3 regions of the Bulleidia sp. zg-1006 genome follow, and region 3 is predicted to be linked to each of the others. Evidence: predicted binding sites of a transcription regulator. Region 3 holds the regulator's gene; each other region holds the start of a gene.

Region 1 (11,023 bases), 450 kb from region 3:
GCCTTCAGTAGAAGTGGATGTGTCTTGTCCGTTTTGTGAAGGAAGTGGTTGTCATGTTTGTAAGCAATCCGGCTGGATTGAAATTTTAGGAGCTGGTATGGTGCATCCAAAAGTTTTAGAGATGAACGGCTTTAATTCTAAAAAATACAACGGCTTTGCGTTTGGGGTTGGTTTGGAAAGAGTAGCTATGTTGAAGTATGGTATTGATGATATCCGTCATTTCTATACCAATGACACCCGTTTCTTAGACCAATTTCAAGAACTGGACTAGGAGGGAAGAAAGATGAAATTAAGTTATAAATGGTTATCACAATATGTGGATTTAAAGGGTATTTCAGCCCAAGAATTAGCTCAATCTTTAACCCGTTCCGGTCATGAAGTTGAAGGACTAGAAACCTTAGCAAGTGCAACAGGCTTGGTGATTGGTGAAATCATTGAATCAGAGCCTATTCCAAAAACCCATTTGAATAAAGTTCAAGTACGTATTTCCGATACAGATATTAAACAAATTATTTGCGGAGCTCCAAATTGTCGAACAGGATTGAAAGTAATCGTCGCTTTACCGGGAGCTAAGTTACCAATGGGTGAAATCAGTGCCAAACCAGTTCATAATTTAGAATCGAATGGTATGTTATGTAGCTTAAAGGAATTAGGTGTTGATACCAAATTACTCAGGGATAAACAAATCAATGGTATTGAAGAATTAAATCAGGATGCTCCAGTTGGTGAAACGAATGTGTTAGCCTATCTTGGTTTAGATGATACGATTTTAGATATTTCTTTAACTGCTAACCGTTCGGACTGTTTATCAATGTGGGCAATGGCTAGAGAAGTAGCGGCGATTGTAAATAGAAAGGTAACACTGCCAACATTACAAGAACATAGGGAAGTGCCATCTTCCTTTCAAATTCACTTAAAGACTGAAAAAGCATCGTATTATTTAGGAAAAGTAATTGGTAGAGTGAAAGTTGGTCCTAGTCCAAAGTGGTTAAAGGAAGCCCTTATTTCTTCCGGCATCAACAGTATTAATAATGTTGTCGATATTTCCAATTACGTTATGTTAGAAACAGGGCAACCGCTTCATTTTTATCAACTTAGTAAATTAAAAAACCATTCCATTGAAGTGGTAGATGGTCATCAAGAAAAAATTAGAGCCTTAGATGGTGTGGAATTCCAATTAGAACCAGAAGATATTGTTATTGAAACAAGTGGTCATTTTGCGGGCATTGCCGGTGTAATGGGTGGTGAAGAGTCCATGATTGATGATGAAACAACTTCGATTTTCATGGAAGCGGCACATTTCTCAACTGTACAAATTCGTCATACCGCAACGCGCTTGAATTTAATGACAGAGGCGGCTTCTCGTTTCATAAAGGGAATGGATCCATTAGCGGCTCAACAAGCTATTCAAAGGGCAACGGATCTTCTGGTTGAACTAGCAGAAGGTGCTGAGATTGAAGAAACGGTTGAAGCAGGACAGGATGGCTATACCGCTATTGAAATCAAAGAGACACTAAGTCATTTAAATCAAGTTTTAGGCACTAAATTCACCTTAGAACAAGTTTCTTCCATTCTCGAAAGATTGAATTTTACACCATTGGTGCAAGGAGATGAAATCACTTGTTATATTCCAAGCTATAGAAGAGATATGGAATTAGATGCGGATGTACAAGAAGAAGTGATTCGTTTGTTAGGATACGATGATTTAGATACAACCCTACCACGCATGGAAGCAACCGTCGGGGAAAGAAACGAACGCCAAATAGCCAAGCGTAAGACAAGAGAAACACTTATCTCTTTTGGTTTACAAGAGATTGTGACTTATACGTTACAATCCAAAGAAGAAAGTGAAAAAGCTTTATGGCCTTTGGGAGAAGCGATTTCTTTATCCATGCCGATGTCAGAGGCGAGAAGCCATTTGCGTACTTCTTTAATGACATCTGTATTAGCCAGTGTTCAATACAACATAGCCCATAAGAATTATCCATTAGCTTTCTATGAAATTTCAAAAGTGTATGCGAAGGGATTGGAACAAGAACGCTTATCCATTTTCTTAGAAGGAAATTATCAAGAGGATAAGTTATTTGGTTTAGAAGAAAAAAGTGATTTCTATACCTTAAAAGGTATTTTAATGGCTTGGTTAAAGAAATTTGGTATTCAGCAAGATCACATTGAAATCAAGGAAAACAATGAATATATAAGCCACTTTCATCCATACCGTTCGGCTTTGGTTTACTTGAATCATCAACTCTTAGCTATTTTTGGTGAAGTTCATCCAACGCTTCAAAAACAATATTCCTTAAAAGAAGCTTTCTATGCGGAAGTAAACTTAGAAGTTTTCTATCAAGTGAAAAGAAAGCTTCTTCACTTTAAGGAATTAGACCGCTATCCTTCAGTGGATCGTGACATTGCCTTGGTTGTTAAGAAGGAAATACCCGCGCAAAAGATTGTTGATACCATTCGTCAAAATGGGAAGCAGTTAGTTCGTCAAGTGGATATTTTTGATGTTTATGAAGGAAAACACGTTGCTAAAGAAGACAAGTCCATTGCTTTAAGAATTCGTTATCAAGATAGTGAACATACATTACAAGAAAGTGAAGTTAATGAGATTCATGAAAGTATTTTGCATGAATTAAAAGAAAAGTGTCAAGCGGTTTTACGTTCGTAAAAAGAAAAGGAAATATTTTTGGAATTTTCCTTATTCTTGAATTGTCAAGCTGAGTGCAACACAGTTGAATAATAGGCTTCATAGGGTGTTTTGAAACCAAGTCATCCCGTCGTGCTTTTTAGTTTGAGTGTGGTGTATAGCTTGATGATGCCTTATTTTTAATTCTTAGAACAAAGCAGTATCAAAGGTTTATATCAAGCCACAACGATGCGTGCTTGTGTCTTTATTCTGCTTTAAAGTGTTTTATAAATACTTATAGTGAATGAATTGACAGGGAAAGATATTGTGCTAAACTACTAATTAGCACATAACAGGCAAGAGTGCTAAAGGAGGTAATTATGTTAAAACCATTGCGAGATTATGTTGTGTTGGAAAAAGTAAAGGAAGAAACCGTTACGGCATCCGGAATCGTTTTGAAGACAAAAGAAGCTGGCGATGAACCAAGTCATGCGTTAGTCTTAGCGGTTGGTCCGGGTTTAACCGAAAATGGAAACTTAATTCCAATTGATTTGAAAAAAGGTCAACATGTCATCTATAAGAAGTATAGTGGTACAGAAGTAAAAGATAATGACGAAGAATATTTATTGATTAAGGCTGAAGATATTTTAGCCATTGTTGAATAGGAGGTTTTTATGGCAAAAGAATTAAAATATGCAAAAGAAGCACGTGATTTAATGGTAGAGGGAGTCAATCAATTAGCCGATGCAGTTAAGATTACTCTTGGTCCAAAGGGAAGAAATGTGGTGTTGGAAAAGTCATTTGGTTCACCGGTGATTACCAATGATGGTGTCACCATTGCCAAAGAAGTGGAATTAGAGGATAAGTTTCAAAATATGGGGGCGAAGTTGGTTTATGAAGCAGCGAATAACACCAATGAAGTAGCAGGAGATGGAACCACCACTGCCACTATCTTGACACAAGCCATGATTAACGCTGGCTTAAAGGCAGTGGATAAAGGAGCTAATCCGGTTTTAATGAGAGAAGGAATGGAAAAAGCGGCTAAGGAAGCAGCGAAGGCTTTATTAAATTCTTCTAAACAAATCACCACTAATGAAGATATTAAAAACATTGCGACGATTTCTTCGGGAAGTGAAGAAGTAGGTGAAATCATTGCTCAAGCAATGTCTAAAGTTGGTAATGATGGTGTTATCAATGTGGATGAATCTCGTTCTTTTGAAACAGTATTAGAAATGACGGAAGGTATGCAGTACGATAAGGGATATGTTTCTCCATATATGGTTTCTGATCGCGATAAGATGGAAGTTTCTTTAGATAGCCCTTATATTTTAGTGACAGATCAAAAGATTAACACCATTCAAGAAATTCTTCCTTTGCTAGAAGAAGTAGTGAAAGTGAATAAGCCATTGGTCTTGATTGCGGAAGATTATGATAATGAAGTGATGAGTACTTTAATTATCAATAAGCTAAGAGGAACCTTTAATGTGGTCGCAACGAAGGCGCCGGGTTTTGGTGATAACTCGAAGAACCAATTAGCAGACATTGCCGTTATGACTGGTGCTTCTTTCTGCTCAAAGGATTTAAATCAAAATTTAGCAGACTTAACTTTAGCTGATCTTGGTTCAGCGAAGAAGGTGGTTGTATCGAAAGATAAGACAACGATTATTGATGGTGCTGGTGATAAAGAAGAAGTTTCAAATCGTGTTTCGGAAATTAAGAAGACGATTGAAAATACAACATCTGATTATGATAAGAAAAAACTTCAAGAACGCTTAGGTAAGCTAACCAATGGTGTTGCTTTGATTAAGGTTGGAGCAACCACAGAAACAGAATTAAAAGAAAAGAAATTGAGAATCGAAGATGCCTTGAATGCAACGAAAGCCGCTGTTGAAGAAGGTGTTGTGTCTGGTGGCGGCTTAGCGTTGATTGAAGCTTATAAGGAAGTGAAGTCTAGTCTTAAGGAAGATGTAGTGGATGTACAACGTGGTGTAAATGTTGTGCTAGAAGCTTTAAAAACACCAATTTGTCAGATTGCTGAAAACGCCGGTTTTGATGGCAATGAAATTCTTGAAAGACAATTAGCGGAAAATAAGGGGATTGGTTTTAATGCTAAGAAAGGTGAATGGGTAAATCTCTCTAAGACAGGTATTATTGATCCAACTAAGGTGACTCGTTCAGCTTTACTCAATGCGGCTAGTATCTCTGGTTTATTCTTGACAACGGAAGCGGCGATTGCGGATTTACCAAGTAAAGAAGCTCCTGTTCCACAAATGCCTCAATATTAAAAACATAGAGTAACGAAGTAAAGTCAATTTCAAATTAATATATAAGGATTGATTTCTGTATTCTACAGGGGTTAATCCTTTTAATTTTGTGGTAATTCTTTGATTATTATCATCAATGCACTCTTCCATCCCCTTTTGTAATTCATCTAATGAATGAAATGTATATTCAACTCCATAAAACAGTATTATTCCGATAAGATGGTATAATGATGTGACCCCAAAAAGTTAGACTTTTGTTTTTGGACAAGAAAAGAAAAGTCCATTAAAATAGTAAAGGTGAATGGGAGACTAGTATGGTACTAGGAATTTTAGTAAGCGTTGCGTCTGTTGTCTTATGGGAAGCCTTAGGACACTGGGTTCAACATGTGCTTCATTTTAGTAAAAATAAAGAATATGGCTTTCCACTAGGAATTGTGGCTAGCTTTGGTATATTGGAATTTCTTTTCTTAATTGGTATCGGACTTCACTTCGGTCGTGGTTGGTTTGTGTTTTGGACCATTGTTCTAATTGCTTTTATGTTGTTTACGCTATGGTCACAACATACTAAGACATTTCATTCTTTGTTTCGTTGGCAATCCTTGGTTGTCTTGGGTAGTTGTATCTTAGGTTTTTTTCTTGTGAAACAATACGCTAGTTTGGATATCAATTTCGTTGATGGTTCTTTACTACAAGGCTTTCCTCTTTGGCAACAAGCTCTGCAATATTGTTTGCGTTATTTTCAAATTTCCTTTGGCTTATGGATTATTGTTATGAGTCTTTGGTTTTTAGGATCTTTGACCTTTAATATCGTGGATAGTTTTCACTTAAAAAATCCATGGTTTTGTTTCTGCGTGTTGTTAGCGGGTATTTTTTTCAGTTCCTTCCGTAGTCATCAATTGATTCAACTTGGTTCGATGAATTATTGGCGAATGCTGTTAGCGTCGTATTTGTTGTTTGTGTTGTATCGTCTTTTCTCTGAAAAAGAAGAAGTGGTTCATGTTTCTTTTATTCCCATGACAATTTTAGCCGGCTTATTTGTATCAGATGGCTTTGTTTTAATTAGTGTGGAATTATTGTTAGCTTATTTTATCTTTTGTTTGTCACGAAAAGAAATCCGTATTTTATATTGTTTGATTTTCTTGAATTTTCCATTAGTTCTTTATTTTGCCAGCTATTTGGGACAAAAAAATGTCTTTGCTTTTTTGCTGGTAGCTATTGGGTATGGCTTTTTACTAAAGATTAGAGATAATCAAAAAGTTTATGTGTATTTAATTGATGCGGAAATGTTTTTCTTGGATTACTATAAGATGATTTTTTTTGTAATTTGTCCAATTATATTGATGTTAGTAACCTTATTTCTTCGTTTTGCGATGCCCGATAATTTTATTACTTACCATTCCTTTTTGAACTACATAAAGGCGCAACCGGTGAATTATTATTTCTTTATTCGTAGCAATTGGCTGGAAATTATTTTAAGTACAATTCGTTGGATTGGCGTGATTATCTTCTTATGGCAATCACATAAACGAGAAGAGGATAGGTGGGTTCGTACTTTATTAGTTATGATGGTACTTTGGTTCGTTAATCCACTAACAATGGGTTTATTGGTTAAGATGAGTGGCTTAAATGCATTGACACTAGGTTTTGAAATTCTTTTTAATCCATTAACAGATTTATTATCTTTTATTGCTATCTATGAAATGTTCCAATGGACAGTTATTGGACAATGGGTATTGGAGTTAGTATTGGTTCTTGCTACTTTATTTGGTCACACATTTTCTTATTTACATGTACCGGCTGGACTGTATACCAATCTAATTGATGGCACAATGGAGGTCAAGAAATGAATGTCTATGATTGGGATAAGACTATTTATGATGGTGATTCTACTTTTGGTTTTATTCGCTATTTATTTTGCCATTATCCAAAGACTTTACTTAATTTACCAAGAATCATCTTTTTTGGAATTGGCTATGGCTTACAGCTTGTTTCAAAACAAAGCTTCAAGGAAAACCTGTTTCATTTGTTTGTGTATGTGAAAGATATGCCTCTTGCAACAAAACGGTTCTGTGAAAGTCATTTAGACCATGTAAAATCCTTTTATCAACAAAAAGAAGATGATGTGATAATTTCTGCTTCCCCTGAATTTTTAATTCAAGAATTTGGTCGTTTACTACACATCCAATGCATTATAGCGTCACCTGTTGAACAAAAAACAGGTCATTATATGGGTCTAAATTGTCATGGAGAAGAGAAGGTAAAACGTTTTTACAAACGTTTTCCAAAGGGAGAAATTCATGAATTTTACTCGGATTCATTAAGCGATACACTTTTGGCGCAACTAGCAAAAAAAGCCTTTTTAGTAAAAAAGGAGAAAGTGTTCGATTGGCCAAAATAAAAAGAGGATTAGATACAACTTACTCTGTACCTAATCTTCTTTTTTGTTTGATTATTTTTGTTGAGCTTGAACAGCAGTTAATGCGACAACACCAACAATATCTTCCCAAGAACAACCACGGGATAAATCATTCACCGGTTTCGCAATTCCTTGTAACATAGGACCATAGGCTTCCGCATTACCTAAGCGTTGAACTAATTTATAACCAATATTACCAGCATCTAGGTTAGGGAATACCAAGACATTGGCATGTCCTGCTACAGTGGAGTTTGTTGCCTTTAAGGCGGCAACTTCCGGAATAATAGCTGCATCCAATTGCAATTCACCATCGGATTTCAAATCACTATAGTCACGAGCGGCGATTTCAGCCGCTTCTCTTACTTTATCCACTAAAGCATGTTTAGCACTACCTTTTGTGGAATGACTTAAGAAAGCTACTTTCGCTTCTCCGCCAACAAGATACTCAAAACTCTTAGCCGAATCAGCCCCAATTGAAGCTAATTGTTCAGCTGTTGGATCTTGATTTAAACCACAGTCAGCGAAAATGAAGGTACCATTTTCACCTAAATCCTTATTCACCGTACTCATCACAAAGAAAGCAGAAACTAACTTAGCGTTTGCCGCCGTCTTTAAGATTTGTAAAGCAGGGCGTAGGGTATTGGCGGTTGAGTGACAAGCACCTGATACCAACCCATCTGCTTCGTCTAACTTCACCATCATAACACCAAAAGTCGTGTTATCTTCACTCAAAGTCTTACGAGCTAATTCTTCACTCATCCCTTTTGCTTTACGAAGTTCAGTTAAAGTTGTTACATAGATATCTAACTTATCACTTGTTTTTGGATTGATGATGGTTGCTTGGTCAATATTCAAAGCCAATTTTTTAGCATCATCTTTCACTTTTTCTTTATCCCCCAATAAAATTAAATTTGCTAAATCTTCTTCTAAAATTTTAGCCGCGGCACGGAGGGTTCTTTCATCTTCCGCTTCAGGCAAAACAATCGTTTTTTTATCCGCTTTCGCTTTTTCCTTAATGGAATCAATAAATGCCATACTGTTTTATTTCTCCTTTTAACCATCTTATTATAAACCAACTATTACCTTTATGCTTAATATGGGAAAGAGTATACTAACAAAGGGGTGAATATGAGTACATATACAATTGAAAATCAATGGGTTTTGGTTCAAGTTGATGAACAAGCCGCTGAAATTCATCATTTCCAATCCAAAGAAAATGGTTTGGAATATATGTGGCAAGGTAATCCGAAGTATTGGTCCGGTAGAAATCCAACACTTTTTCCTATGGTTGGAAAAAGTAAGAGTGGCTATTTAACCATCAAAGGGAAGCCTTATCAGATGGGTAACCACGGCTTTACAAGAAATAGCTTATTTCATTGCATACATCACGATGAAAATACCATTGCGATGGTTTTAGAGGATAGTGAAGACACATTAAAGCAATATCCATACCACTTTCGCTTAGTGATTGACTACATATTAGTTGCTAAAAAGTTAGTGATTCATTATTCCATTGAAAATAAGAATGAAGAAGTGATGCCCTTTCATTTCGGCTTGCATCCAGCTTTCAATTGTCCTTTAGAAAAAGGAAAGCATCAACAAGACTATCACATTGAACTTGCGCAAGAAGAACTAGTGAATGGTGTTTTAACAAGCAAGATTGATTTAGATCCAGTGGAATTGCGAAAAACCATCATTTTAGAAAAGCCAAGTAGTCGATGGTCAAAATTAAGCGATGGAAAACATTTTGTAAAAGTTTTTCATGATGGCTATCCTTGGCTTGCTTATTGGTCACCAGAAGCGCCTTTTGTTTGCATAGAACCGTGGTATTCTCATACCGATTTTACAGAAAATCATTTGGACTATGAGGAAAGAGAAGGATGTATTAAAATAGAACCTAAGGGAGTATGGCAGTGTTCCTATTCCATTGAAATTGATTAAGGAGAAAAGTATGTTTAAAATCATGGTTAAGAAAAATTATGAGGAAGTTTCAGAAGCTGCTTTTGAAGCATTCCGTCCGGTGATGGATAAAGAAAATTGTGTATTAGGTTTGGCGACCGGTTCTAGTCCGCTTGGCTTATACAAGAAAATGATTGAAGACCATCAAAAAAATGGTACATCCTATGCTAAGGCAATTAGCTTTAATTTAGATGAATACGTTGGTTTACCAAGAAATCACAAAGAAAGCTATTATACTTTTATGCATGAAAATTTATTTAATCATATTGATATTAAAGAAGAAAATACGCATGTTCCAAATGGTGAAACCGGCAATCCTGAACAAGAATGCAAAGATTATGAAACTGCTTTAAAGAAGGTATCCGTGGATGTACAAATCTTAGGTATTGGATCCGATGGTCATATTGCCTTTAATGAACCGGGGGCTTCTTTTGAAAGTGAAACACATGTTATGGAATTAACGGAACAAACACGTCAAGATAATGCTCGTTTCTTTGCGGGGGACATAAACCAAGTGCCTACCTTAGCTATTACGCAAGGTTTGGCTTCTATTATGCGCGCTAAGAAAATTATCTTAATTGCGACTGGTGCCAATAAAGCCCAAGCGGTTAAGAATATGTTAGAAGGGGAGAAGAGTGTGGATTGTCCAGCTTCTATTCTTCAAGACCATGCGGATGTGACAGTTATCTTAGATGAGATGGCAGCTTCTTCTTTGAGCAAATAAATTGTCATAAAAATTGTTTCTGTCATACTAAGAGCATAGAGAAAAGGAGAACTTAAAATGAATGTAATTAAAAATATGGCTGAATACGATGCAATCCTAAAAGACAATGAAAAAGTATTTGTGGATTTCTATGCGGATTGGTGTGGTCCATGTAAGATGGTTGGTCCATTAGTGGAACAATTATCCAATGAAATTAGTGACGTAACTTTTGTGAAAGTGAATGTGGATGAACAGCCAGAAATTGCTCAACGTTATGGTATTATGTCTATTCCAACATTGATTGCTTTCAAGAATGGTCAAGCTGTTACAACAACGGTTGGTTTCAAACCGAAGGAAGAATTAGAACAAGTTATCAAGGCTTTATAAAAACTGGGTTTCCATCCAGTTTTTCTTTTGTTTATAATTTATAAACTTTTTGTTTAAAAATATTGAATATCAGTTAAAAGATTGGTATCATCACTTTGGTATTGCCAATCTTTTTGTTTGGTAATACAAAACAAAGGAAAAAGTATGATTGATATTGGTGCAAGAATAAAACAATTAAGATTAAAAAATGATCTCACATTAGAGGAATTGGCTTCAAGAACGGAATTAACCAAGGGTTTTTTATCCCAATTAGAACGAAATCTGACTTCGCCATCCATTCAAAGTTTGGCTGATGTGGCAGAAGCCTTAGGGGTAAATTTAAGTGGTTTTTTTCAAGAAGATGTTGAGGAACAAATTGTCTTTCAAGCAGAAGATGCTTTTGTGGATGAACAAGAGGGTGTCAAAACCTTTTGGATTGTCCCCAATGCGCAGAAAAATAGAATGGAACCCATTCGTTTGGTTATTGAACCAAATCATCAATCAAAAGTCTTAGAGCCCCATGAGGGTGAAGAATTCGGTTATGTGTTAAGTGGAAGAGTCCATGTGGTTACCCAATCCCATCCAAAAGGATATGTGGTTCGTAAGGGAGATAGCTTTTATCTAACTGGAAAAGAAATCCATTGGATTGAAAATAGAGCTAAAAAAATGGCGGAATTATTGTGGGTATC
Region 2 (11,023 bases), 500 kb from region 3:
CAATACTCTCGGTGGTGTTCCCGTCTTTAAGCGAAAGGTACGAATCCCCGCTTGGCGAAGTGATTCCGATAGGTTATTAGTGGTTGGTTCTAAATCAGGACCACCCACTTTTACCTCATCCGAAATAATATTTTTACCAGCCATATAAGTACCGGTGGTCATAATGACAATCTGACTGGAAAGAATAGAACCATCTTTTAGTTCCACGCCCTTCACTTCTTGGTTTTTAACCATTAAACGCTCAACGAAACCTTCAACGACAGTTAGGTTTTTCTGTTTTAAACAAAGCTCTTTCATCATAGTGGAATACGCTAATTTATCCGATTGCACACGTAAAGCACGAACACCCGGTCCCTTCGCTGAATTCAGCATTTTAAACTGTAAGGCTGTTCGATCTGCTGTGTAGCCCATTTGTCCGCCTAAGGCATCGATTTCTCTCGTTACAATTCCTTTAGCTGGACCACCGATTGACGGATTACAAGGCATTTTTCCAATGTTGTCTTTGTTAATGGTGATGAGTGCTGTCTTTTTTCCTAAACGGGTCACAGCTAAACTTGCTTCAATTCCGGCATGACCTGCCCCAATTACGATAATGTCATAATCGACCATTTAATAAACCTTCTTTACTAATTCTTTTACTTCTTCATCTTTACCAAAAATCTCAAATTGAATTTCTAATTCTGGATATTCTTGACGAAGCTCGGTTAAAATACATACCCAACGACCAATGAAAATTTGGATATTCTTTTGGCGTGATTTACTTATTTTTGGGATTGGTACTTTAATTGCTATTTTGTTTTCACTTTCAATTTGGTAACAAAAATCTTTTCTTAGCTTCCAATGTTCCTTTTTATACAAAAGAAGTTTCTGCTCATGTTGTAGATGTTCTGAAAAAACATTTGGATATAAGTGACTTAAAGATAAGAATCGTTGTTCAATCGCATCTATGGTAAACACTTCCTCGGTTTGTTTATCAATGGAGTTACTCCAAATATTAATCCCTTCTTCTTTTGCTATTTTCAACAAATCAGAAGTAGCGGAAGCCTGTTGGTGATCAATGTACGCAAAACTCTCTAAAGACTTGGATAAATTCAAACCAACTTCTTCCGGTTCAATTGGACGCGCAAAGAAAATCACATTCTTTAATACCAAACAATTCATTTTCGCAGGTATTTTATGACGTGCTACTTTATGGATAGCTTGTTCCAATGATTTAAAGGAATAGTAACCTGTCTTTTCTTCGTATTCTTGCCACATTTGGCGCAACGATAAACGCTTCATTTCACTGAAGTGACCATAACCAATGAGTTTCTTTTCGCTGGAGTAGTGCGTTTTTGCGTAGAAAAATAAGAGATCTCCTATATGAAAATCACTGAATTTTCTCTTGGTTGCAATGCGCCAAAAAAGGATTTCTTTATGTTGACTTAAACGATGGTATTCCACCATATCTTCATCGCAAACATACACAATCGAACTCATACTTCACCTCCTAAAACAAGCCGAAACTCTTACCCCTTTCATCAACACCCATGCGATTGGCAGCCGGTACTTTTGGTAAACCGGGCATAACCATAATCGAACCGGTTAAAACAACTAAGAAACCGGCCCCTAAGGAAACACGGATATCCTGTACATGCAAATCAAAGTTTTCCGGAGCACCCATTAACTTTGGATTATCACTAAAGGACATCGGTGTTTTTGCCATACAAATCGCCAACTTATCCCAGCTGTTTTCTTTCATTTTCTGTAAGGAAGCTTGGGCTTCCGGGGAATAGATAACAGATTTTGCTTTATAAATTTTTTTCGCTATTGTTTCTATTTTTTCTTCGATGCTTTGATTTAATTCATAGAGTGGTTTAAAGTTTGTTACTTGCTCACAAACGGATAACACTTCTTTGACAAGGTCTTGTGTCCCATTAGAGCCTTTTGCCCAGCCCTCTGATAATGCAAACGGGTAATTTTTTTCCTTTGCCCACTTCTTTAAGAAAGCTAATTCTGCATCCGTATCGGTCACAAAACGGTTGTTTGCGATTACAACCGGTACACCAAAGGATTTTAAGTTTTCAATGTGTCTTTCTAAATTCACAAGTCCTTTTTCTAAAGCGTGTAAATCTTCGTTAGCTAATTGGTTTGCATCGGCACCACCATGAAGCTTTAAAGCTCGAATTGTTGCAACAATCACTGTGGCGGATGGTTTTAAATCAGCCATACGGCATTTAATATCAAAGAATTTTTCTGCTCCTAAATCAGCCCCAAAACCAGCTTCCGTAATTACATAATCACTTAATTTCAAGGCTGACTTCGTTGCTATAATGGAGTTACAACCATGGGCAATATTCGCAAAAGGTCCACCGTGCACAAACGCCGGTGTACCTTCTAAAGTTTGCACAAGATTTGGCATAAGAGCTTCTTTTAACAATAAAGTCGCCGCTCCATCAGCCTGAATTTGTTTGACAGTGACCGGCTTTTTCTCGTACGTATAAGCAAGAACACATTCACCAATTCGTTTTTGCAAGTCTGATAGCGAAGTAGCTAAACATAAGATAGCCATCATTTCACTAGCAACTGTAATGACGAAATGATCTTGTCTTTCAATACCATTTACTTTCTTATTTTGGGCAATCGTTATATCTCTTAAAGTGCGATCATTCATATCCAAACAACGCTTCCAAACAACCGTTTCAGGGTCAATGTTTAATGGATTATCTTGATAAATAGAGTTATCCAGCATCGCAGCAATTAGATTGTTCGCAGCAGTAATAGCGTGCATATCCCCCGTAAAATGCAGATTAATGGATTCCATTGGGACAACTTGTGAATAACCACCCCCTGTGGCTCCCCCTTTTAAACCGAAAACAGGTCCCATAGATGGTTCTCTTAAACAAACCATAGCTTGTTTACCTTTAGCATTTAATCCATCCGCTAACCCAATGGTAACAGTCGATTTTCCTTCTCCGGCTTTCGTCGGACTAATCCCTGTCACAAGAATTAAATGACTCTTCTTTTCCTTTAAATCATTTAAATAATTTAAATTCACTTTAGCTTTGTCTTTCCCATATAAATATAATTCTGCTTCCGGGATTTGTAGCTTCCGAGCAATTTTTTGAATGGGTAAAACTTTCGTTTCTTGAGCAATTTCTAAATCCGTTTTCATTCTTTTACCTTTCTACGCTCGGCTAAAGCGTGGCTTAAAGTGATTTCATCCGCATAATCCAACATCGCACCCGATGGTAAACCGTGGGCAATTCTTGTCACCAATAAATGCGGATATTCTTTATCCAATACTTTTGTTAGATAAAGAGAAGTGGTTTCACCGTCTAAAGTGGCACTCATCGCTAGGATAATTTCACTCGCCTCTTTCGCTCTTACTAGTAACTCTTTAATTCTTAAATCTTCCGGTAAAATTCCTTTTGAAGCTGAAATCAATCCATTTAACACATGATAAACACCATCATATTCACCCATATTTTCAATCGCAATAATATCTTTTGGAGATTGAACCACCAAGATTTTTGTATGGTCTCTTTGCTTAGAAGAGCAGATAGAACAACGCTCCTGTTCTGCCATATTTCCACAAATAGAACAAGCTTGTACCTTATTTTTCATATCCACAATTGATTTAGCGAACTTTACTGCATCTTCTTTTTCCATTTCATATAACGCAAACGCATAACGTTCTGCTGTTTTTTCGCCCACACCAGGTAATTGGCGTATTCTTTCAATCAAATGATTTAGGCTTTCCGGATATTTCATGTGGCATCCCCCTTACATAATTGTTACATTTTCTTTACCAAATAATTCATTTAATCGATTTTCAATTTGGTTTTCTTCATCATGGCTATTTTGGTATCGATGCACTTCATAAGCCTTTGGCAATTGGTTGTTCTTGCGTAATTCTTTGAAAAGTTCAATCGCTTCATCAAACTCTTGCTTTGTAAAAATATACGGCATTTTATCCAAAGATAACTTTGTCCTCATGAATTGGTACATCGCCTCATGGAAGCTACTTTCCATCATTCTTTCTTGAAGTTGGCTACCTTCACTAACAAATAAAACACAATTTTCTCCAGCCGCCATTAGTTGAACTTGATCCATGGCAGAAATTATTCGATTATCTTCCACCGTTCCTTTTAGTTTTGCTAGTCTAATGATTTCTGTATCATCCGCTTTTGCTTGTTTATTACATTGAATCAATAAACCTACAATCTCTTTTGTTGTTAGATGTAATTCTTTTGTTTCCATAGGAAGTTCCTCTCGAACTTCTTCTTTTAGAGTAACGATTGGTTCTTCGTTTACTTCTACCGGTTTTTCAACAATTTCGATTTCGTTTATGTTTGAAAGTTGACTTAATTGAATGCATAAAACCTCAAAGTATATAGATTGGTTTTTATTCTGTTTGAATTTTTCTTTAAAACCAATGAGAACATCCAAAACATTCATCCAATCTTGTTTTGTAAATAGTTGGCTTGTTTTAGAAACTTCTTCAAAAGTTAAAGCACCCAACACTTCTTTACTTCTTGTGTTCACATATAAAATGATTTCTTTGACTACTTCAATCCATTCATCTAAAAACTTTTCTAAATTTATACCTTGTTCTTGGTATTGCTTGCAGTGGTGCATGATATCTAAATAGTTTTTCGCTTGAATTAAATGCAATAGAGTAATCTTTTCTTCTACGGATGTTAGTCCATATATTTTTTGAATATCGCCGGCTTTAATAGTATTTGATGTATAAGCGGCACATTGATCCAACAGCGATAAAGCATCTCGCACACCGCCATCCGCTAAACGGGCTAAATCTTTAGCGGCTGTTTCTTCTAACTGAATACCTTCTAACTTAGCCACATTTAATAAATGATTTTGTATTAATGTACTAGGTACACGACGGAAATCAAATCGTTGGCAACGGCTAATAATGGTTGCTAACATCTTTTGTGGATCAGTCGTCGCTAAAATGAAAATCACATTTTCTGGTGGTTCTTCTAATATTTTTAATAAGGCACTGGAAGCCGCAGAGGATAATTGATGAACCTCATCAATGATATACACCTTATAAAGACTTCTCATTGGTGCTAAATAGGATTTTTCGATTAAATCACGGATATGATCCACACTTGTTTCATTTGCGGCGTTAATTTCAATGATATCCGGATGAACTCCTTTATTCGCTAATTCACAACTTTCGCAGTGATTACAAGGCTTTTTTTCCTGTCCTTCACAATTAACCGCTTTTGCAAACAATCTTGCCATAGTGGTTTTACCCGTTCCTCTTGGTCCGCAAAATAAATAGGCATGTCCTATTTTGTCTTGATTGACCGTGTTTTGAATGGCTTGAACGGTGTATTCCTGACCAATAACTTCTTCAAAGTTCTTTGAACGATATTTTTGATATAGTGCTTGTTTTCCCATAAACTTCTCCAGTGAAATTATAACAAAAAAATCAGACTTATTCAGTCTGACTAAATCTCTTTTTTTGAAAATAAGAACTTAATAATTGAGCACATTCTTTTTCTAAAATACCTGCCCTTATCATTGGATAATGATTTAAGCCCTGAATCTCTTCTAAGTCAATCTTTGTTTTTAAAAAACCGGACTTAAAACTACTGGCTCCATAACAAACTTTTCTTAATCTGGAATTCAATATAGCACCAGTACACATTAAACACGGCTCTAAAGTCACATACAAATCACAATCATTCAAATTCCAACTATCTTTTACTTTAGAAGCCTCTAAAATAGCTTCTACTTCAGCATGATAAATAGCACTATCTTTACTTTCTTTACGATTATGACTTCGAGCAATGATTTTATCTTCACGGACAATGACACAACCAATAGGAACTTCATCTTCTAACTCTGCTTTTTTTGCTTCCTTAATAGCAAAAGCCATGTAGTATTCTTCTTTGTTTTTCATAATTAAAAAGTGGCACACGCAATTAGTAGCACTTATGGCTGCTGCCTTCCGACCCTGACCAAGTTCATGAACTAACTGCTGTACCACTAGTAGTGTACTATTTCTAACAAATATTTTCAAGTAATTGTTTCACGTGAAACAATTACTTCTTTGGATGAATTACTTTTTGACCACCCATATAAGCTTGTAAAGCCTGAGGAATTGTAATATCCCCATTTTCTTGATAATGATTTTCAAAGAAAGCAATTAGAGCACGAGGACTTGCGACTACTGTATTGTTCAAGGTATGAGCTAAATAATTCCCCTCTTTTCCTTTAATACGAATGCTTAATCTTCTCGCTTGGGCATCACCTAAGTTTGAACAACTGCCTACTTCAAAATATTTCTTTTGACGAGGTGACCAAGCTTCTACATCACAAGACTTAACTTTTAAGTCGGCTAAATCTCCTGAGCAACACTCCAATGTACGCACAGGAACTTCTAAGCTACGGAAGAAATCAACAGAGTTTTTCCATAATTGATTATACCAATGCTTGCTATCATTTGGATGACAAATAACCACCATTTCTTGTTTTTCAAATTGATGCACACGATAAACACCACGTTCTTCAATACCATGAGCACCTACTTCTTTTCTAAAACATGGACTATAAGAAGTTAATGTTCTAGGCAAATCTTCTTCTTTGACCATTTGACCCATAAACTTACCAATCATAGAATGTTCAGAAGTACCGATGAGGTATAAATCTTCTCCTTCAATCTTATACATCATATTTTCCATTTCATCAAAACTCATGACTCCAGTTACGACATTGGAATGAATCATAAATGGTGGTACTACATAGGTAAAGCCACGACTAATCATAAAATCACGAGCATAAGAGATAATCGCTGAATGCAAGCGAGCTACATCCCCTTGTAAATAATAAAAACCATTACCCGATGTACGACCGGCACTTTCTTGATCAAAACCACCAAAACTTTGGAAAATATCAGCATGATAAGGAATTTCATAGTCCGGTACCGTCGGTTCACCATATTTTTCAATTTCTATATTTTCAGAATCATCTTTTCCAATTGGTACCGTCTCATCAATGATATTCGGGATAAGCATCATTCGCTTACGAATTTCCGTTTCCATTTCTTTTTCTTCAGCTTCTAAGTCAATAATTCTTTGGTCAATGTCTTTTACGGATTGTTTTGCGACTTCAGCTTTTTCTAATTCTTTATTACGCATAAAACCACCGATTTCTTTTGAAATACGGTTTCGGTCACCACGTAATTTATCGCCTTCTGTTTTCGCTGCTCTAAATTTTTTATCTAGTTCATACACTTCATCAACCAATGGTAATTTTTGATCTTGAAATTTCTTTTTAATATTTTCTTTTACAATTTCTCGATGGTTACGAATCAATTCAATGTTAATCATATTTTTCCTCCACAAAAAAAGACACCAATATATAGGGGCGATTTCTCGCGGTGCCACCCTAATTTAATTGTTTCACGTGAAACAATTTATCTCTTCTCTACAATAACGGTGTAAACCGAGCTAATATTACTTAAAGCGGATTCAATAGTACTCCGGATTACCTTTCATCAACCGGTAACTTTCTAAACAAGAGTATCTACTTACTATTCTTTAAACAGCTATCAAAATTAAACCACTTCAACCACTTTCTGTCAAATTAAAAAGGAGCTTAAGCTCCTAATTCAGTTTAAAGAATTTCAATGAATTTCTTTGTGTCAGTTTCTTTTTGTTTCTCGGTTGGTAGTTCAATATGAAGAACTCCACTATCATAACTTACTTTAATATCGGATTGATCAATTGCTGTACCAACATAGAAAGTACGACTTGTAGTTCCCGAGAAACGTTCTTGGCGAATTACTTTTCCATGATTGTCTATTTCTTCATTGTGACTAGAACGACTAGCTTCAACTGTTAAATTTCCATTAAATAGACTAACTTTAATATCTTCTTTCTTAACACCCGGAATTTCCATATCCAATAGATATTGACCATCTTTTTCATGAACATCTGTTTTCATTAAGTTGTAGCTATTGTTCATCGAAGATGCACCAAACATATCATCGAATAATTCTTCAAAACTGTTTCTTCTTGTAAGTGTGTTCATAATTACCTCCTAAGGATTATTTCCTTACACCATCATTGTATTCTATTTTTTAGCACTGTCAACTATTAAGTGCTAATTTTTTTAAAAATATTTTCTTATTAATTTAAAATTATCAGTAATTATCGAATAAATTTTCTTATCACAAACATATAAAAAGTGCTGATTATTCAGCACTTCCTTCCTCCATAATCTCTTCTTCCACTTCTTTATCCACAATCGCAACCGTTGAAACACGGTCTTGATTAACACGAATTAGGTGAACACCCATACTAGAGCGAGAAGATTCTGCAATCTGATTGAGTGAAATACGAATCACTATTCCACCTTCTGTCATAATCATCACATCTTGGTCATCACTAACAGCCTTCATGGAAATCAAATTACCTGTTTTTTCATTAATCTTCGCCGCCTTAACACCCTTTGATCCACGGTTTGTTAGGCGGAAAGAATCAATAGCAGATACTTTACCAATACCCTTTTCACTAACCGTTAAAACATTGAAGCCTTCTAAAGTAGTAGCAACACCGATAACAAAAGAACCATCTGTATTAAAACCCTTCATACCACGAGCAATACGACCTTGCGGATGAACCTTCTCTTCCAAGATACGGATAGCTTTACCATTAGCACCGGCAATCAAGACTTCCGCTTGACCGTTCGTTGCTTTCACAAAAGCAAGTTCATCGCCCTCATTAAGAATAATTGCTTTCTTACCATTCTTCATGATACTTTCAAATTCAGAAATAGCAGTTCTCTTGATAATACCCTTCTTTGTTACGAAGAATAAGAATTTAATTTGTTCATCATTCTTCTTAACCGGTACCATAGCTTTCACTTTTTCATCCTTATCCATATGCACAAGATTGATAATTGGAATACCTTTTGAAGTTCTCGAGAAGTTAGGAATATTAAATCCTCTTAAACGGAACACACGACCTTTGTCAGTAAATAGAAGTAAGAAATCGTGTGTCGACATATTGATAACTCGTTCAATACTGTCGTCTTTATTCAATTCCATTCCTTTGATTCCTTTACCACCACGATTTTGAACCGAATAAGTATTGGTCGTTAATCTCTTAACATAACCATTGCTTGATAAAGTCACCATAATATCTTCAACAGGAATTAAATCTTCATCTTCCATTTCCGCATCCGCATCAATGATTTCTGAACGTCTTGAAGAACCATATTTCGCTTTAATTTCTGTTAACTCATTCTTAACAATATCAATCACTCTTTCCTTATGAGCTAAGATATCTTCATAATCCGCAATCTTAAGTAATAAATCTTGATATTCTTTTTCAATCTTGTCACGTTCCAAACCGGTTAAGCGTCTAAATTGCATATCCAAGATAGCTTTAGCTTGTACCTCATCCAACGGGAATTTATCCATCAAATTTATTAAAGCTTCTTGTGCATCTTTTGATTGACGAATAGTATGAATTACTTCATCTAAATTATCTACAGCAATACGTAAGCCTTCTAAAATATGAGCACGATCTTTCGCTTTCTTTAATTCAAAAGCCGTACGACGGCGAATCACTTCTAATTGGAAATCAATATAACCACTTAGAAGTTCTTTCATACCAGCCAAACGAGGAGCACCATCAAATAAGACAACATTATTAACACCAAAATTCGATTGTAAGGCTGTCATACGGTAAAGCTGATTTAAAACAACTTCTGCTTGAATATCTTTCCGTAGTTCAATAACAACACGAATCCCCTTCATATTGGATTCATCACGTAAATCAGTAATGCCATCAATCATTTTTTCTCTTGTTAAAATACCAATTCTTTCCACAAGAGAGGCTTTGTTCACCATGTAAGGAATTTCATCCACAACAATACGCGTCTTTCCATTCGCCATTTCTTCAAAGTGAGTCTTAGCACGCATCACAATAGAGCCGCGACCTGTTTCAAAAGCCTTACGAATACCCGAACGACCTAAAATATAAGCACCGGTTGGAAAGTCAGGTCCTTTCATTACTTGCATTAATTCTGTAACCGAAATTTCTGGATTTTCCATGTAAGAAATGATTGCATCAATCGTTTCCACCAAGTTATGAGGTGCCACATTTGTGGCCATACCAACCGCAATACCGCTTGAACCATTGACTAATAAGTTTGGAAACCGAGCCGGTAAGACGGTTGGCTCCTTTTCTTCACCATCGTAGTTATCCGTCATATCAACAGTATCTTTTTCTAAGTCACGAAGAATTTCAACGGAAATCTTAGACATACGCGCTTCGGTATAACGCATCGCAGCGGCACCATCACCATCCATAGAACCAAAATTACCATGTCCATCCACAAGTGTTTCGCGCATATTCCAATTTTGTGCCATATAAACTAAAGCACCATAAATTGAACTATCGCCATGAGGATGGTATTTACCCATCGTATCCCCAACAATACGAGCACACTTACGATAAGGCTTATCCGGTCCATTGTTCATTTCATTCATCGCAAATAAAATACGACGTTGAACCGGTTTTAAACCATCACGAACATCCGGCAAAGCACGTGCCACAATAACAGACATTGAATATTCCAAGAAATCACGACGAATTTCCTTACTCAATTCTGTTTCAGTAATATGACCAGAGTCAAAATTACTTTCATCAAATTCCATAAAATCATCTAAAGCCATCTTGACCTCCTACTAAATATCTAATTTCTCGACAAAGTGAGCATTCTCTAAAATAAAATTCTTGCGAGGTTCAACCTCTTCTCCCATCAACATTGAGAAATTCTGATCCGCATATTCTGCATCATCGATTGTTACACGAATTAAAGTACGTGTTTTAGGATCCATCGTTGTTTCCCATAATTGACTAGCATCCATTTCACCAAGACCTTTATAACGTTGAATACTTAAACGATCACCCATTTCCGCTTTTAATTCGTCCAATTGGCGATCCGTGTACGCATAACGAATACTCTGTCCTTTTTGTACCTTAAATAAAGGTGGTTG
Region 3 (11,023 bases):
AGTGATATTGTTTTTTTAGGGTATATATACCCATTTTTCACAATGGTATTAGTGAATCTAATGGGTATATGTATGTTTAATTATATGTTATTAAAATATCAAAGCAATAATAGGTAAAAAGATGTAAAACAAATTTACTAAATATTCAAATTTAGAGCTATAGATATTTTGTAATGGAGGAATTATGATAAAACTAGAAAAAATTGTGTTCAACTATAAAGATAAAAAAAGATTATTTAATAATTTAGATTTGATAATTAAAGATGGAGAAAGCATTGGAGTTGTGGGTAATAATGGAACAGGGAAGTCGACATTGATTAAATTGATGTTATCTATTTTAAGACCACAGCAAGGTGATATCTATTTTGGCGATAAAAGTGTTTATAAGTTCAGAAGGAAATTGATGAGTAAAATAGGAGTTGTTTGGGGACAGAGAAGTTCACTTTGGTGGGACTTATCCATTAGACGAAGTATAGAGATACTTTGTAAAATTTACGATGTCAATCCTGAAAAAATGGTTGAAAATTTAGAATATTATGGTGAAAAAGTTACTTTGAAATATTATTGGAATAATTTGCTAAGAAAGGTAAGTTATGGGCAAAGAGTTCAAGCGGACATTATAGCGGTTTTAATAAGAGAACCAAAGTATATCTTTTTAGATGAAGCGTTTATAGGGTTGGATTACCACACTAAAGAAACAATAATTGAATTATTATGTGATTATAAACAAACCCATCCGGATTGTATTTTGGTAATTACATCGCATAATTTTTTAGATATTACAAAATTGTGTGACCGATTACTGATTTTAAGAGAAGATGGTTCTGCCATTGAATATTTAACGAAGAATGTATTATCTGTTAAATACACCGAACTTTTGATTGAATTTGATCGAGAAGTTGAACTTTTAGAATCGGAAAATATTGAAATCAATAAAATGAATTCACATAAGGTTAAAATATTAATTCAAGGTAGAATAAATAATTTTTTGCAGAAAATAAATTGGGACACAGTTTTGTCAATTGATTTAAAAGATAAAACTGTTGATATGGTCATAAAAAAAATAGATAAAGGAGATTTACAATGAGTTTATTTACCTCGGTAAGATTAGAAATCACATCAAAATGCAATTTAAATTGCAAATATTGCCATAATTTGGACTTTGCCAACAAAAACAATGATATGACAACGGAAAAAATTAAAGCATTACTTATCTCACTTAAAAAAGAATTAGGAGTTAATAAAGTGCTTTTGACTGGTGGAGAGCCACTACTTAACAGTGATGTTGTTGAAATTGTGCAACTTTTAACAGACTTAAAAATTAAATCGGATTTAGTTACAAATGGCAAATTACTTACTGAAAAGATGATAAATAATCTTTCAAAAGCGGGCTTAAAAAGAATTAGGATAAGTATTGATGGTGTTGGTGATGAACATAATAAATATAGAATAGGTAGTAATGTAGAAGAATTGTGGGAAAAGTGTAAATATATTAAAAATAATACTAAAATAAATACTGTTGTTCATACTGTTTCATCTATGCACAATGCAAACAAAATGTTCGACATATATAAAAAAATTCTTGAGGTTAAGGCGGACAGGTGGCGGATTTTTGATGTTGGATACGAGGGCGCTGCAAATCAAAATATAAAAGAGCTTGATGTTTCTACATATTATCATGAATTTATGGATCAAATGAGTCGAACACTTAGACACTATATAGAACATAGCCTTATCAATAAATTAGATATAGAAGCAAATGGTGTTTTTAAAACAAATCTTTTAACAAAACCACCGATGCTAAATACATATGAAGAAAAAAACAAATATTTCAAAAAGATTTTAAATCTTTCTCCATGTGCTTATATTCAGCATCAGTCAACTATTAGAAGTGATGGAAAAGGAACACTTTGTCAATTTTTTTCATAATGTACTTTATGACTACCAGAAATATAATTTTAATGTGAAAGAAACTTTAAATCATAAAAATTCTTTTGAAGAAAATGAAATACTTCTTAAAGATATCAAGCATTGTGAAAAATGTAAATATGTTGTTGTATGCAATTCAGGTTGTAGAGCAAAGGCAAAATATTTGACGGGAAGCGTATACAATCCCGATCCTGTTTTTTGTGTGCTTTTACCTTTATTATACGAAAAAATTGTTCCTATTTTTCCAAATGATTCAAGAGACTCTTTTATTTCTTTTTTAAATCAAGATGGAGAATCTCCATTTTATAATTCAGAAGATCTTTCGAATTTGATTAAACAGAAAATAGGTAAATCTCTATGAAATATGGATATGCATTGAAATTAGTTGTGGATGAAAATATAAGAGATGAAATGAATCAATATTTCTCAATGTATGATATTGTTGAAATTAAGGTTAAGAATAAACATTTGGATAATTACATTTTCATAAAACAAATTAACGAATTAATAAAAAAATATAATGATAGAATTTCGTTGCATTTAGAAGCTGATTTGATTGAAAACTTTGAGCAAAGAAGTATATATTTTGATTGTATTTTAAAAAAAATAGAAAGAGTAGATTTTTTGGTAACACACATTCAAAATAACACAGATGTAAGAGTGATTAACTCTATTTGTGATTTACTTCCAAATAATACAACTATTTTATTGGAAAACGAAAGTGGAGATGAACAGTTTATTGAAAAAATCAAAAATATAAAGAGTACTATATCAACTTTACATAAAGACAAAGTTAAAATATGTTTTGATTTAGGACATTGCAAAAAAGAATCTGAAATGCTCAAGACAATTGTAAGTGATAAAAACATGTTAAAAGACGTGGTGGAAATTCATATTCATTCTAATATTCCTAACGAACATTCGAGACTGAAGAAAAATGATAAATTAATTTCTGAAATAGTTGGATTTATGAATGTTTGTGAAAATTTAAGAAGAGCGATATTCGAAATAAAAAAGATTGATGTATTGAAATATGAAGGTATAGAACAGATAAAATTAATAGATGAAAAATATTCTTGAATTTTAGGAAGTTGCTGTCATGTTGTGCGTATCTAAATGGAATACCATAACAATTGATTTGTGACAAAAAAATATACAAGTTTATGGGTGTTGTAAATTTGGAACTGGAGCGAGCAAAAAATCTTAAAACGATAACCCCAGATAGAGGGAAAGGATTTTCTAAGCATACAATGATTAGGCAAAAATGAAAGAAATTAATCTTAGACCTCGTAAATGCTTAAATTGGAAACTCCATATGAGGTATATCATTCAGTTAAGTTGCAATTGATTTGACAATTCAAGGAGATTTTTAAATTTTTATGGATAAGACCTTATCCATAAGCTTATTATCTAAAGAATATTCATTCCCTAATCAAATAAGGCAAAGATATTTTGGTAATTGTGGATACAAGCTTTGATATTTGGATGGTGAAGATTTCTTAATTGAGGGGAATCAATCGCAATCACATCGGCTCCTATTTCTAAGGCGGCTTTAATGCCATGGATAGAATCTTCAAAAACAAGTACTTTATCACTAACCTTTAAATTTTTCATGGCTTGTTGGTACATTTCTTTCTTATTCGCATAGCTACCATCATCGTAAATAATGCTTTTAGGATCCATCCATTGATCTAAGTGAAAATGCCGAATGTAAAAATCAATATTATCCTTGATGGAAGCTGAAGCAATGGTAAAAGGAATATTCTTGTCTTTTAAATAATCCAATAATTCAGGCACACCATCCACTAGTTGAAAAGAAGAATCAGCTTCAACATAGGAGCGATATAAAGCTTCTTTTTTCTTTGAAAGATTAGTGTATTCTTCATCACTATAGCGATTTCCCGTTAAGCCCTTTAATAAATCAATGTTCGCTAGTCCCCAATACTTTGTTAGAATGGTTTCTAATGTAATAGGACCACAATTTAAGCTTTGTGAGATTGTATCCCAAGCCTTGACATGTAAATCCGTATCAAATAGTAAAGTTCCATTAAAATCAAAAATCACTGCATTATATTTCATAAATACTCCTTGTTAACACATCTATCATACAAGTAGAGAGATAGAAGAAGCAATCCCAAAAAAAGTTGGAAGAATTTAGCACTTAATAGTTGACAGTGCTAAACGAATGGGATACGATACTAGCAGATATTCAATTAGAGTGCCAATAAGGAGGTGATGTTGGATGCTAACGCCAAGAAGAATTCAAATCTTTAAAGCTATCGTGGATGAGTTCATCAAAACCGCCGAACCGATTGGATCCAAAGCCTTGCAAGAAAGGTATCACCTAGCTTATTCCAGTGCAACTATTCGTAATGATATGCAAGTATTGGAAGAAATGGGTTATTTAGAAAAGACACATACGAGTAGTGGTCGTATTCCTAGTACCATGGGCTATCGTTTCTATTGCGAAACTTTATTGGATGAGTCCAATTTGGATAAGCGCATGGAGGTTGCTGTTCATGATGCCTTTGAAGCATCACTTATGAGTGTAGATGAAGCGATTCGTCAAAGTTGTGAAATTGTTTCAGAAATGACTAACATGACGGCTGGAGCAATTGGACCAGATGCTTCAAAACAGCACTTAGAACACATTAAATTATTCCCGTTAGATGAAAGAAATGCAGTTTGTGTCTTTATTACTGATCAAGGGCATACGGAAACAAGAAACTTTCATTTCAAGCAATCCGTTTCCATTCAAGACTTAGAAACCACAACCGATATTTTGAATCGTCGCTTAAAAGGTGTCGCTTTAACGGAATTGGCTTTAAGATTAGAAGAAATTAAGCCAGAGCTAAATGCGGTTGTGCAAAGGCATGATGTTTTATTTACTGCGTTTCTAAGAGCTTTCATTCGTTTCGCAAACGATACCGTTTACTTCTCTGGGAAAGATAAGGTTTTTTTCCAACCGGAATTTGAAGACATCAATAAGATGAAAAAATTGATGGGTATGTTTGAAGATGAAAGCATCTGGAAACAAATGGATGAAAATGCGAATGCGGTTGCTCTTACAACAAGGGGCGGTTCGCAATTAACTTGGGTGAATGATTTAGCGATTGTCCGCTCAAAGTTTCACTTGAATGATGAAGACAGCGGGGAATTAATGGTGGTCGGTCCTAGTCGTATGGAATATGACAGGATTGTGCCACTGCTGGATTATGTGGCACGCATGATTGAAGAGGCCTATCGAAAGGGAGATGACCATGACTGAAAAAAATGAAAATGTAGAAGAAAAATTAGAAGAAAGCCCGGTTGAAGAAGAAGTTGAATTGAGTGCAGAAGAAAAGCTGCAAGCTCAAGTCATAACTTTAGAAGAACAAGTGGCTATCTTGAAAAATGAATATGCAAAAGCCTATGCGGATGCGGAAAACATGAAGAAACGTTTACAAACAGATTTTGAACAAAGGACAAAATTCCAAATGGCAAATTTTGCGAAAGAATTATTACCGATTTTAGATAACTGTGAAAGAGCCTTGGCGCAAGAAACACAAGATGAAGCCTATCGCAAAGGTGTGGAGATGATTTATAGTCAACTTCAAAACACTCTAGCGAAAGAAGGTGTTCAAGAAATTGATGCTTTAAATCATCAATTTGATGGTAGCTTCCATCAAGCTTTAATGAGTGAAGCTAAGGAAGGTGTTGAACCAAACATAGTGATTGAAATATTGCAAAAAGGTTATATGATTAAAGATCGATTATTAAGACCGGCAATGGTTAAAGTTTCAGAATAAGGAGGACTAGAATATGAGCAAGATTATTGGTATTGACTTAGGAACAACGAACTCTTGTGTCGCTGTTATGGAAGGTAAAGAAGCGAAAGTAATCGCTAATCCAGAAGGGAATCGAACAACACCATCGGTGGTTGCGTTTAAGAATGGGGAAAGAATTATTGGTGATGCGGCGAAGCGTCAATTGATTACCAACAAGGAGACGGTTTATTCCATTAAGCGTTTAATGGGAACCAATGAAAAAGTAACTTTAGAAGGCAAACAATATACACCACAAGAAGTTTCAGCAATGATTTTAAGTTACTTAAAAGATTACGCAGAGGCTTACTTAGGTGAAAAAGTAGAAAAGGCAGTTATTACAGTACCGGCTTACTTTAACGATGCCCAACGCCAAGCAACCAAAGATGCTGGTAAGATTGCCGGCTTGGATGTTTGTCGTATTATCAACGAACCAACTGCTTCCGCTTTAGCCTATGGTTTGGATAAAGATAATGATATGGAACAAAAGATTTTGGTGTATGACTTAGGTGGCGGAACATTCGATGTTTCTATTTTGGAAATTGCAGATGGAACATTTGAAGTTCTTTCAACCGCCGGTGATACAAAATTAGGTGGTGATGACTTTGATAATCGCATCATGGATTGGTTAGCGGATACTTTCAAGGCTGATAATAACATCGACTTGAGAAACGATAAGATGGCACTTCAACGTCTGAAAGAAGCTGCTGAAAAAGCGAAAAAGGATTTAAGTGGTACATTACAAACACAAATTTCCTTACCATTTATTTCGGCCGGTCCTTCTGGTCCATTGCATTTAGAAGCAACTTTAACGCGTGCTAAATTCAATGAATTAACCAAAGATTTAGTGGAAAGAACAATGGTTCCGGTTCGTCAAGCCTTAAGTGATGCAAAATTAAGTAAGAATGATATTCACCAAGTTCTATTGGTTGGTGGTTCAACTCGTATTCCGGCTGTTCAAGATGCGGTTAAGAATGAATTAGGCAAAGAACCTAATAAGTCAGTGAACCCGGATGAGGTGGTAGCTTTGGGAGCTGCTATTCAAGGCGGCGTTATTTCCGGGGATGTTAAGGATGTCTTATTGCTAGATGTCACACCATTGAGCTTAGGTATTGAAACATTGGGCGGTGTAATGACGGTCTTAATTCCTCGTAATACAACGATTCCAACTTCAAAGAGTCAAGTATTCTCTACGGCAGCGGACAATCAACCGGCCGTGGATATTAAGGTTTTACAAGGGGAACGCTCAACAGCAATGGATAATAAGTTATTAGGAAACTTCCAATTGGATGGGATTCCTCCAGCTCGTCGCGGTATGCCTCAAATTGAAGTCACATTCGATATTGATGTCAATGGTATTGTTCACGTAACGGCAAAGGATAAGGCTACGAATAAGGAACAGTCCATCGTGATTAAAGATTCTTCCGGTTTAAGTGAAGATGAAATTAACCGTATGGTGCAAGAAGCTGAAGCTCATAAGGCCGAAGATGATAAGTTCAAAGAAAATGTGGAATTAAAGAACAAGGCGGAAATGTATATTAACCAAATTGATGAAACCTTGAAGCAAGATGTTCCAAATGTAACAGCTGAACAAAAAGAAGAAGTTCAAAAGCTGAGAGATGAATTGAAACAAGCTATTGATCAAAATGATATGGATTCTTTAAAGACACGCTTAGAAGCATTGGAACAAGCAATGAATGCGGTCAGTCAAGCGATGTATCAGCAACAATCGGCTTCCCAAGCGCAACAAGATGCCAGTCAATCCACGGATCACAATAACGATGATGTCGTAGACGCTGACTTCGAAGAAAAGAAATAAGCAGAAGCGGAAGTTAGACTTCCGCTTTCCTTTAGAAAGGTAGGCAATATGGCCGATAAAAGAGATTATTATGAAGTCCTAGGTGTCGCTAAATCAGCCAGTGCTGATGAAATCAAGAAAGCGTATCGCCACTTGGCGAAGAAATACCATCCTGATGTGAACAAAGAGCCGGGTGCAGAAGAAAAATTCAAGGAAATCAATGAGGCCTATGAAATTCTTTCCGATCCATCCAAGAAACAAAGTTATGACCAATTTGGTTTTGCGGGTGTTGATCCCAATCAAGCCGGTGGTTTTAGTGGTGCCGGCTTTGGTGATTTTAGTGATATCTTTGGTTCCTTCTTTGGCGGTAATGGATTTGGTTTCGGTTCTGATTTTGGCGGTTCATCACGGCAAAGAAATCGAGCAACGAAGGGGGAAGACCGTTATATGCGCATCAATCTTTCCTTTATGGATGCTTGTTTTGGTAAGAAAGAGACCTTGAATTTAGAGGTGGATGAAACCTGTACCCATTGCCATGGAAGTGGAGCGGAAAAGCCAAGTGATGTGGAAACTTGTCCAAGATGTCATGGTTCAGGAAGAGTGATTGGTGTTCAACAAACCATCTTTGGTACGATGCAAACAGAAACAGTTTGTCCGGAATGTTCGGGTACGGGTAAGAAGATTCGCAAAGCTTGTCATCATTGTCATGGAGCAGGCTATACCCATGAAAGAGAAAGTGTGGATATAAGTATCCCGGCTGGTATCAATGAAGGTCAATCCTTACGTATTAGTGGTAAGGGTGAAAGAGGTAGAAATGGTGGTCCAAATGGTGATTTATACCTAGAAGTCCATGTTCTTCCGCATAAACAATTCTTACGAGAAGGTCGTAACATTCATCTTGAAATTCCAATTTCAGCTGTGGATGCGACTTTGGGTTGTGAGATTGAGGCGCCGACCATTCATGGTGATGTGAAGATGAAAATTCCGGCGGGTACACAAGATGGCACGAAGTTACGCTTACGATCCAAAGGTGTTCCTGATGTGCGCAGTCGGGATCAATATGGTGATCAAATTTGTACAGTTAGGGTTCAAGTGGATCAACACTTAACCAAAAAAGAGAAAGAGCTTTATCAGCAGTTGGCGCAAATCCAACATTCTGGAAAAGGGGATACCCTTTGGGAAAAGTTCAAGAAACAGTTCTCTTAAGGAGGAATGGCTATGAATATCGAACAAATGACAGAAGCTCTTCAAGAGCTTCTTTCTCTTTCTATCGCTTTAGCCCAAAAGCTAAAGCATCCGGAAGTTCAATGTTTGCATTTTTTACAAAGCGTAGTCGATGAACATGACTTTGATTCTTTGTGGGCTGATTTGGGCATTGATAAAAGAGGGTTTATTCAAGAAATAGCGGATGCTCTGCATAAAGTCGCAACGGTAGAAGGAAATTATGAACCACGCTTATCTCAAGGTTTGTACCAAGCTTTTCAAGCCGGACAAACTTGGGCCAAGCAACAAGGTGATCAATACTTAAGTCAAGGAGCAGTGTTAGTCGGGCTTTTTCAAGGAAATGATTACTTTATTCAAAGTTGGTTAAAGAAACATCAATTAAGTGCTACTCAGATTGAAGAGGCAGAATTGAAAAGAAGAGGGGGTGTTAAAATGGAAGAAAGAACATCGGAAAGCCAAGTAGAAGCTTTAAAGAAATATGGTCATGACATTGTTCAAGATGTGAAGGATGGAAAGATTGATCCAATCATTGGTCGTGATGAAGAAATCCGCCGTGTGATGGAAATTTTATCTCGTAAAACAAAGAATAATCCCGTTCTGATTGGAGAACCGGGGGTTGGTAAAACAGCTATTGTGGAGGGATTGGCTTGGCGTATTATGAATGGTGATGTCCCTTTAGGTTTACAAAATAAGAAGCTTATTGAACTCGATATGGGAGCCTTAATTGCCGGAGCAAAATATCGTGGTGAGTTTGAAGAACGATTAAAGGGTGTATTGAAAGAAGTGAAAGCCGCTGCTGGTGAAATTATTTTATTCATTGATGAAATTCATAATTTAGTAGGAGCCGGTAAAACAGAGGGATCCATGGATGCGGCGAACTTATTGAAGCCAATGCTAGCAAGAGGGGAACTCAAGTGCATTGGAGCGACTACCTTTGATGAATATCGTTTATACATTGAAAAAGATAGAGCCTTGGAACGTCGTTTCCAAAAGATTATGGTTAATCAACCATCGGTGGAAGATACGATTTCTATTCTGCGCGGTTTAAAAGAGCGTTTTGAATCGCATCATGGTGTCCGTATTAAAGATGAAGCGATTATTGCGGCCGCTACTTTATCTAATCGTTATATTACGGATCGTTTCTTACCCGATAAAGCCATTGATTTAGTTGATGAAGCTTGCGCAACCATTCGTGTGGAAATGGATTCCATGCCGGCCGAATTAGATGAACTATCGCGTAAAATCATGACCTTACAAATTGAAGAAACTTCTTTGAAGGAAGAAAGTGATGCGAAAGCGAAAGGGCGTTTAGAAGAAATACAAAAAGACCTCTCTAATTTATCGGAAGAACAGACAGCATTAATGAGCCAATGGAAAGAAGAAAAAGCAAAGGCGGATGAGGTCAAACTAGCGAAGGAACAATTGGAAAAAGAAAAGTTGGCTTTAAATCAAGCACAAAATGAAGCTAATTACGAGCAAGCAGCTAAATTAAAATACGAAACTATTCCTAATTTAGAAAAGAAAATTCAAGATGCGGAAGAAAATAACCATAACACTTTAATTCAACAGGATGTAGATGAAGATATGGTGGCTAAGATTGTATCCAATTGGACACATATTGAAGTTTCTAAACTTTTAAGTACGGAAAGACAAAAGGTGCTTCATTTAGCGGATTATTTGCGTCAAAGAGTGATGGGGCAAGATGAAGCCTTGGCATTGGTCAGTGATGCCATCTTAAGAGCAAAAGCGAATATTCAAGATGAACATCGTCCGCTAGGTAGTTTCTTGTTTTTAGGACCAACAGGGGTTGGTAAAACCGAAGTCGCAAAGGCTTTAGCCGAACAATTATTCGATGATGAAAACAAAATCATTCGTATTGATATGAGTGAGTATATGGAGAAATTCTCTGTTTCACGTTTGATTGGGGCGCCTCCCGGCTATGTTGGTTATGAAGAAGGTGGTCAATTAAGTGAAGCGGTTCGTCGTAATCCTTATTCCATTGTCTTACTAGACGAAATTGAAAAGGCTCATCCAGATGTTTTCAATATTCTTCTGCAAGTTTTAGACGATGGTCGCATCACGGATTCCAAAGGAGTTACAGTTGATTTTAAAAACACCATCATTATCATGACTTCCAATCTGGGCAGTCAATACGCTTTCCAAGAAGGAAACCAAGAGGAAAATTATCGTCGTGAAATACAAACTCATTTTAAACCAGAGTTTATTAATCGTATTGATGACATCATTATTTTCCATTCTTTAGATCAAG

Evidence for each region. Region 3 encodes HrcA, which represses chaperone genes, less so after heat shock. Its sites were predicted from a motif close to TTTTAGCACTNNNNNNNNNNNAGTGCTAAAA; they were not measured.
Region 1: JOS54_RS04870 (co-chaperone GroES) is a predicted target of HrcA. The motif match lies at 2,967-2,997, and genes of this name have one in related genera.
Region 2: JOS54_RS00035 (Hsp20/alpha crystallin family protein) is a predicted target of HrcA. The motif match lies at 8,094-8,124, and genes of this name have one in related genera.

What each region holds. Positions count from the first base shown of each region.
Region 1 covers NZ_CP069178.1:960,940-971,962, reverse strand. Annotated here, with positions in the region: gene pheS (phenylalanine--tRNA ligase subunit alpha) at 1-271, shown strand, start outside; gene pheT (phenylalanine--tRNA ligase subunit beta) at 284-2,668, shown strand; gene JOS54_RS04870 (co-chaperone GroES) at 3,007-3,291, shown strand; gene groL (chaperonin GroEL) at 3,301-4,911, shown strand; gene JOS54_RS07995 (IS3 family transposase) at 4,867-5,094, opposite strand; gene JOS54_RS04855 (hypothetical protein) at 5,205-6,737, shown strand; gene JOS54_RS04850 (haloacid dehalogenase-like hydrolase) at 6,734-7,288, shown strand; gene pta (phosphate acetyltransferase) at 7,340-8,341, opposite strand; gene JOS54_RS04840 (aldose 1-epimerase family protein) at 8,435-9,247, shown strand; gene nagB (glucosamine-6-phosphate deaminase) at 9,258-9,989, shown strand; gene trxA (thioredoxin) at 10,047-10,355, shown strand; gene JOS54_RS04825 (helix-turn-helix domain-containing protein) at 10,503-11,023, shown strand, end outside.
Region 2 covers NZ_CP069178.1:5,991-17,013, reverse strand. Annotated here, with positions in the region: gene mnmG (tRNA uridine-5-carboxymethylaminomethyl(34) synthesis enzyme MnmG) at 1-609, opposite strand, end outside; gene JOS54_RS00070 (hypothetical protein) at 610-1,479, opposite strand; gene JOS54_RS00065 (formate--tetrahydrofolate ligase) at 1,490-3,154, opposite strand; gene recR (recombination mediator RecR) at 3,151-3,753, opposite strand; gene dnaX (DNA polymerase III subunit gamma/tau) at 3,766-5,409, opposite strand; gene JOS54_RS00050 (nucleoside deaminase) at 5,447-5,914, opposite strand; RNA gene ffs (signal recognition particle sRNA small type) at 5,918-6,004, opposite strand; gene serS (serine--tRNA ligase) at 6,057-7,343, opposite strand; gene JOS54_RS00035 (Hsp20/alpha crystallin family protein) at 7,630-8,046, opposite strand; gene gyrA (DNA gyrase subunit A) at 8,210-10,699, opposite strand; gene gyrB (DNA topoisomerase (ATP-hydrolyzing) subunit B) at 10,712-11,023, opposite strand, start outside.
Region 3 covers NZ_CP069178.1:505,951-516,973, forward strand. Annotated here, with positions in the region: gene JOS54_RS02595 (ABC-2 family transporter protein) at 1-117, shown strand, start outside; gene JOS54_RS02600 (ATP-binding cassette domain-containing protein) at 185-1,087, shown strand; gene JOS54_RS02605 (radical SAM protein) at 1,084-1,929, shown strand; gene JOS54_RS02610 (SPASM domain-containing protein) at 1,895-2,290, shown strand; gene JOS54_RS02615 (hypothetical protein) at 2,287-3,009, shown strand; gene JOS54_RS02620 (HAD family phosphatase) at 3,358-4,008, opposite strand; gene hrcA (heat-inducible transcriptional repressor HrcA) at 4,172-5,197, shown strand; gene grpE (nucleotide exchange factor GrpE) at 5,190-5,717, shown strand; gene dnaK (molecular chaperone DnaK) at 5,731-7,551, shown strand; gene dnaJ (molecular chaperone DnaJ) at 7,600-8,736, shown strand; gene JOS54_RS02645 (ATP-dependent Clp protease ATP-binding subunit) at 8,749-11,023, shown strand, end outside.